Regions from separate parts of the Streptomyces sp. NPDC104761 genome, predicted to be linked through region 1. Evidence: riboswitches for the same ligand, from Rfam matches in the RefSeq annotation. Region 1 holds a riboswitch; the other holds the start of a gene.
What was found. A riboswitch is a leader RNA that binds a small molecule or an ion and turns the genes downstream of it on or off. The one in region 1 is predicted to bind glycine.

Region 1 (3,397 bases):
GGCCTCCAGGGGCAGGGCGCGCAAGTCGCCCTCCCACTGGGAGAGTTCGATGCCCACGAACATCACCGGGTCGGCCGTCTCGATGGCGGCCAGGCAGCGGCGGGCCGTGGCGACCACGCCGATCGCCGCGAACTCCGCCGACGCCGCGGCCAGGAAGTCCACCGGGTCGTCCTGCCAGTCCGGTTCGAAGAGGCGGACCCGGCCGCCGGAGGCGGGACCGTCCAGTTCGGTGCGGCCGGCCCGGCAGAGCTGGGCGACCGCCTCCGGCGGCAGCGGGACACCCACGACACCCCCGGGGTTGACGGCGATGCCGACCTGCGGGGGCAGTCCGCGGGCGAACTCGACCGCCGGGGCGATCGTGTACGACAGGTGGGAGCCGGCCACCTGCCGGAACTGCTCCTCGGAGCTGAAGACCGGCACGTACACCTGGCCCTCGATCTGCGTGGTGGGCAGGTCCAGCGGGCCGCTGTGCGGGCCGCCGCCCTCGGGCAGCGGGATCCACAGGAAGCTCCGGCCCAGTACCTCGATGAGCCGGCCGGCCGCCGCGGGCACGCCGAGGGAGGCCGACAGGACCTCCTCCAGTTCGTTGCCGGGCCACCCGCCGTGCGGGTGGGGGTGCGCCTGTGCCGGGAAGTCCGCGGGAATGTCCGCCGGGAAGTCCATCTGCCTACCGCCTGCTGGAAACCGCTGCTGAGGCTGGAAAGGCTAGCGGGTGACGCCGACAAAGCCACCCCACCAGCCGGTTCGGCCCCGATGGCGGCCTCAGCCCGCGAAGCCGATCCGGCGCAGTACGTCCGCCGCGGCCCGGTCGAGGAGGACCGCCGAGCCGACGCCCTCGGGAAGTCTGCCCCTCTCCGCCGCCCGCAGCAGCCGGCCGGCCGCCCTGCGGTGGCGCAGGAAGGCGTACCGGGAGACGCCCCGGCCGCGCTCGCGCTGGCCGTCCAGGGCCGTGCCCGGCGTGACGTCGAGCAGCAGCAGGTGCAGGGTGCCGCCGCGGCGGCGGGCCTCCCGGGCCAGCCAGTCGCGCACCCAGGCCTGGGTCCCGCAGTCGTGCACGACCACGCCCTCGCCGGTGCCGAGGGCGCGGCGCAGCCCGGCGTAGTGGGCGAGGCGGACCAGCGGGCGGTAGACGGCGTACGGCAGGAGACGGGCCAGGCGGGCGTCCCAGCGGTCGCGGGTGTCCTGGGAGTCGATGCGGATGCCCTGCACGGTGCGGTGCATCAGGGTGGATTTTCCGCTGCCGGGCAGCCCGGTGACCACGACCAGGTCCCGGGGGCCGAAGAGCAGGCCGTGCGGGCTGTGCCCGGCCCGGCCGCGCAGGTCGCGGACGACCGGCGCGGCGAGCTCGTCGCACCGCTCGCGGGCCGGGGCCGCCGGCTGCCGGGGCAGGGCGATGCCAGTCGTCGTCGCGTATGCCGTGGTCCTTGTCACCGTGATCGTCCTCCCTGGGGGTTCAGGAAAGGTTTTCCCCACGAACCGTAAAGAGAAGGTAATGCACGGTGTCTCGCGGTTCCGTTCGCGTCCTGCCACAGGGCCGTCACAAAGGCGCGGGACGGGTCGGGCCTGCCACGGCCCCGGGCGGCGTGCAATGATGTCCGCGCCAACTGCATACCGGCCGCTTGAATCCGCGCGGGAGAGTCCCCAGCCGTTCGCTGGGGCGCCGAAGGAGCAAGTCCCTCCCTTGAATCTCTCAGGCCCCGTTACCGCGCGGGCGAGGCACATCTGAAAAGCGGGCCGCTGTGTCAGTGGCTCCACCCAAGGTGCAAGCCGTGATCACGTCCGTGGTCAGGGCGAACCTCTCAGGTTCCGATGACAGATGGGGAGGACAGCCCTCGCCTGTCATGCCCTTGGGACCTTCGGGAGACGACCGACCGATGAGCAGTACCGATTCCGCCGCACCCCGCCGCACCGCGCTCGACGCCCTGCACCGCTCGCTCGGCGCGACCATGACCGACTTCGCCGGCTGGGACATGCCCCTGCGCTACGGCTCCGAGCGCGACGAGCACGTTGCCGTACGCACCAGGGCCGGGCTCTTCGACCTCTCCCACATGGGCGAGATCACCGTGACCGGCCCCCAGGCCGCCGCCCTGCTGAACCACGCGCTGGTCGGGAACATCGCCTCCGTCGGCACGGGCCGGGCCCGCTACACCATGATCTGCCGGGCCGACGGCGGCATCCTGGACGACCTGATCGTCTACCGGCTGGCCGAGACCGAGTACCTGGTCGTCGCCAACGCCTCCAACGCCCAGGTCGTCCTCGACGCGCTCGTGGAGCGCTCCGCCGGGTTCGACGCCGAGGTCCGCGACGACCGGGACGCGTACGCGCTGCTCGCCGTCCAGGGCCCGGAGTCCCCCGGCATCCTCGCCTCCCTCACCGACGCCGACCTGGACGGGCTGAAGTACTACGCCGGGCTGCCCGGCACCGTCGCCGGCGTTCCGGCGCTGATCGCGCGCACCGGCTACACCGGCGAGGACGGCTTCGAGCTGTTCGTGAAGCCGGAGCACGCGGTGGAGCTGTGGCAGGCGCTGACCAAGGCCGGCGAGGGCGCCGGCCTGGTGCCATGCGGGCTGTCCTGCCGGGACACGCTGCGCCTCGAGGCGGGCATGCCGCTGTACGGGCACGAGCTCAGCACCTCGCTCACCCCGTTCGACGCCGGGCTCGGCCGGGTGGTGAAGTTCGAGAAGGAGGGCGACTTCGTGGGGCGCGCCGCGCTCGCCGAGGCCGCCGCCCGCGCCGAGCAGAACCCGCCGCGGGTGCTCGTCGGCCTGATCGCCGAGGGCCGCCGGGTGCCGCGCGCCGGTTACCCGGTGGTCGCCGGCGGCGAGGTGATCGGAGAGGTCACCTCGGGCGCCCCCTCCCCCACCCTGGGCAGGCCGATCGCCATGGCGTACGTCGACGCGGCGCACTCGGCGCCGGGCACGGCGGGCGTGGGCGTGGACATCCGGGGCAGTCACGAGCCGTACGAGGTCGTGGCACTGCCCTTCTACAAGCGCCAGAAGTAGCCCACCGGGCAGCCCACCGGGCGTGACCCCGCGCACATCGCCGCTGATCACGCGTATCCCCAGCAGTCCCCCCTTCACCAGCACTTCCCCGCGTACAGGAGAATTCAGGCCATGAGCAACCCCCAGCAGCTGCGTTACAGCAAGGAGCACGAGTGGCTCACGGCCGCCGAGGACGGCGTGGCGACGGTCGGCATCACGGAGCACGCGGCCAACGCGCTCGGTGACGTCGTCTTCGTCCAGCTCCCGGCGGTCGGCGACACGGTGACCGCGGGCGAGTCCTGCGGCGAGCTGGAGTCGACCAAGTCGGTGTCCGACCTGTACGCCCCGGTCACCGGTGAGATCACCGCGGTCAACGAGGACGTCGTCGACGACCCGTCCCTGGTGAACTCGGCCCC
Region 2 (3,397 bases), on a different contig from region 1:
CGGCCCGTGGTGGCCGAGCGGGAGGCCAAGTCGGTGTCCGTCGAGGACACCTACGACGTGGACATCCACGACCGGCTGCGGGTGGGGATGGAAGTGCAGCGGCTGGCCGACCGGTGTGTAAGGCGGCTGCGGGGGGCCGGGCTGTCCGGGCGGACCATCGTGCTGAAGGTGCGGCGGTACGACTTCTCGACGCTCACCAGGTCCGAGACGCTCAGGGGGCCGACCGACGACCCGGCGGTGGTGCGGGAGGCGGCGGCGCGGCTGCTGGACTCGGTGGACACGACGGGGGGTGTACGCCTGCTGGGGGTGGGGGTGACGGGGCTGGCCGACTACACGCAGGAGGACCTGTTCGCGCAGGCGGCGGCCGGGGAGGGGGCGGCGGAGTTCACAGCGGAGGACGAGGCTGCGGAGCCGGTCACCGAGGAGCAGGCGGCTGCCGAGCGGCGGTGGCCCGCGGGGCACGACGTGCGGCACTCCGAGTACGGACACGGATGGGTGCAGGGGAGTGGGCTGGGGCGGGTGACGGTGCGGTTCGAGACGCCGGGGTCGGTCGGGCCGGGGAGAGTGCGGACGTTCCGGGTCGAGGATCCCGAGCTGGAGCCCGCGGAGCCATTGCCGTTGGTGCCGGGGAGTCCGGCGGACGGCGTGCGTGCGTGACCGCGGGTGGAGCTGGGCGGGGGTGGGGACGCTTACCGGCCCATCGCCCCAGCGGCACGACTGCCCGCAGCCATGTGCTTCGGCCGCGTCGGCCTCACGCGCCCGCGTCCTCCGTTCCCGCCAGCTTGCCGAAGTCGTGGTCCGGATGGTCCTGTGGCGGGGCGCTCGTGTCCAGGCCGTAGTGGTGGTAGAGCTGCAGCTCCTGTTCGGGGGAGAGGTGGCGGCCCACGCCGAAGTCGGGGGCGTCTTTGATCAGGGCGCGGTCGAAGGGGACCTGAAGAGTGCCCTCGACCAGTTCGCTGGGTTCCAGGGGGACGAAGGCGTCCCTGGAGAACAGGCCGGTGCGTATGGCCGCCCACTCCGGCACGCCCGTCGCGTCGTCGAGGTACACCTCGTCGATCGTGCCGATCTTCGTGCCGTTGCGGTCGAACGCCTTGCGGCCGATCAGGTTGCGCGGATCGATGTCGGTCTGCACGGGCCCTCCACTTGGTCGCAACTCATCCGTAAGCACTACAAAAGAGCACATTGAAGGAGGCGGCCACTCGAAGGCTCCGGTGTTGCCCCCGCTGGTAGGCTGACAGCGGCTGCTGACCCCGTGCGGGAGAGTCCTCCGGGAAACCGGAGGCGCCGAAGGAGCAAATCCTCCCCGGAATCTCTCAGGCCCACGTACCGCACGGACGAGGTCACTCTGGAAAGCAGGGCGGATGTCGACGGTGTCCGCTCTCACCGACGGTGCAAGCCGATGGCCCGCTAGGGCGCACCGGCGAAGCTCTCAGGTCAGATGACAGAGGGGGAGGCCGTCGGGGTACCCGTGCCGGGGTACCCCTCGAAGGTCGCGTCAGACCAGGAGGCCTCCGCAATGACCGCCCAGCGCATCCCGCTCTCCGAACTCGAGCAGGGTATTCCCTTCGAGCAGCGCCATATCGGCCCCGACCACGAGGCGCGGGCCAAGATGCTCGCCCAGGTCGGCTACGGCTCGCTCGACGAGCTGACCGCCGCCGCCGTGCCGGACGTGATCAAGAACGCCGACCGGCTCGACCTGCCCGGTGCCCGCACCGAGGCCGAGGTGCTGGCCGAACTGCGCTCCCTGGCCGACCGGAACCAGGTGCTCGACTCGATGATCGGCCTGGGGTACTACGGGACCTTCACGCCGCCCGTCATCCTGCGCAACGTGATGGAGAACCCCGCCTGGTACACGGCCTACACGCCGTACCAGCCGGAGATCTCCCAGGGGCGCCTGGAAGCGCTGCTGAACTTCCAGACCGTGGTCGCCGACCTCACCGGGCTGCCCACCTCCGGTGCCTCGCTGCTCGACGAGGGCACGGCCGCCGCCGAGGCGATGGCCCTCTCGCTGCGCATGGGCAAGAACAAGAAGGGCGTCTTCGTCGTCGACGCGGACGCGCTGCCGCAGACCGTCGCCGTGATCCAGACCCGGGCCGAGCCCACGGGCGTGGAGGTCGTGGTCGCCGACCTCACCGACGGCATTCCGGCGGAGCTCGCCGGGCGGGAGATCAACGGGGTGCTCGTCCAGTACCCCGGCGCCTCCGGTGCCGTACGCGACATCAAGGCCGTCGTCGAGCAGGCGCACGAGGTGGGTGCGCTCGTCACCGTCGCCGCCGACCTGCTCGCGCTCACCCTGCTGACCTCGCCCGGTGAGCTCGGGGCCGACATCGCCGTCGGCACCACCCAGCGGTTCGGTGTGCCGATGGGCTTCGGCGGTCCGCACGCCGGTTACATGGCGGTCCGCGAGAAGTTCGCGCGCAGCCTGCCCGGGCGCCTCGTGGGTGTCTCCGTGGACGCCGACGGGAACAAGGCGTACCGGCTGGCGCTGCAGACCCGCGAGCAGCACATCCGGCGGGAGAAGGCCACCAGCAACATCTGCACCGCGCAGGTGCTGCTCGCCGTGATGGCCGGCATGTACGCCGTCTACCACGGGCCCGAGGGGCTCAGGGCCATCGCGCAGCGGACGCACCGCTACGCCACGATCCTCGCCGCGGGGCTCACGGCCGGCGGTGTCGAGATCGTGCACGGCGCCTACTTCGACACCCTCACCGCGCGCGTGCCCGGCAAGGCCGCCGGGATCGCCGCCGCCGCCCGCGAGGCCGGTGTCAACCTGCGGCTCGTCGATGCCGACCACGTCTCCATGGCCTGCGACGAGACCACCACCCGCGCCCAGCTGAGCGCCGTCTGGACGGCCTTCGGCGTCAAGGGCGACGTCGAGGCGCTGGACGCCGTCGTCGAGGACTCGCTCCCCGAGGCGCTGCTGCGCACCGACGGCTACCTGACCCACCCCGTCTTCCAGCAGCACCGCTCCGAGACCGCGATGCTCCGCTACCTGCGCAGGCTCGCGGACCGGGACTACGCGCTGGACCGCGGCATGATCCCGCTGGGCTCCTGCACCATGAAGCTCAACGCGACCACCGAGATGGAGCCGGTCACCTGGCCCGAGTTCGGCCAGCTGCACCCGTTCGCGCCCGCCGAGCAGGCGCAGGGCTACCTGACCCTGATCCGGGAGCTGGAGGAGCGGCTCGCCGAGGTCACCGGCTACGACAAGGTGTCCCTGCAGCCCAACGCCGGATCGCAGGGCGAGTTCGCCGGCCTGCTCGCCGTGCGCGCGTACCACCGCGCCAACGGCGACGCACAGCGGACCGTGTGCCTGATCCCGTCGTCCGCACACGGCACCAACGCCGCCAGCGCCGTCATGGCGGGCATGAAGGTCGTCGTCGTGAAGACCGCCGAG

Region 2: linked by a shared signal. The riboswitch ahead of gcvP (aminomethyl-transferring glycine dehydrogenase) and the one ahead of gcvT (glycine cleavage system aminomethyltransferase GcvT) in region 1 are both predicted to bind glycine.

What each region holds. Positions count from the first base shown of each region.
Region 1 covers NZ_JBVJNZ010000012.1:294,513-297,909, forward strand. Annotated here, with positions in the region: gene ACZ63F_RS30365 (enhanced serine sensitivity protein SseB) at 1-663, opposite strand, end outside; gene ACZ63F_RS30370 (AAA family ATPase) at 763-1,437, opposite strand; glycine riboswitch at 1,621-1,716, shown strand; glycine riboswitch at 1,717-1,826, shown strand; gene gcvT (glycine cleavage system aminomethyltransferase GcvT) at 1,875-3,002, shown strand; gene gcvH (glycine cleavage system protein GcvH) at 3,114-3,397, shown strand, end outside.
Region 2 covers NZ_JBVJNZ010000030.1:9,684-13,080, forward strand. Annotated here, with positions in the region: gene ACZ63F_RS41700 (DNA polymerase IV) at 1-657, shown strand, start outside; gene ACZ63F_RS41705 (PRC-barrel domain-containing protein) at 752-1,132, opposite strand; glycine riboswitch at 1,246-1,339, shown strand; gene gcvP (aminomethyl-transferring glycine dehydrogenase) at 1,517-3,397, shown strand, end outside.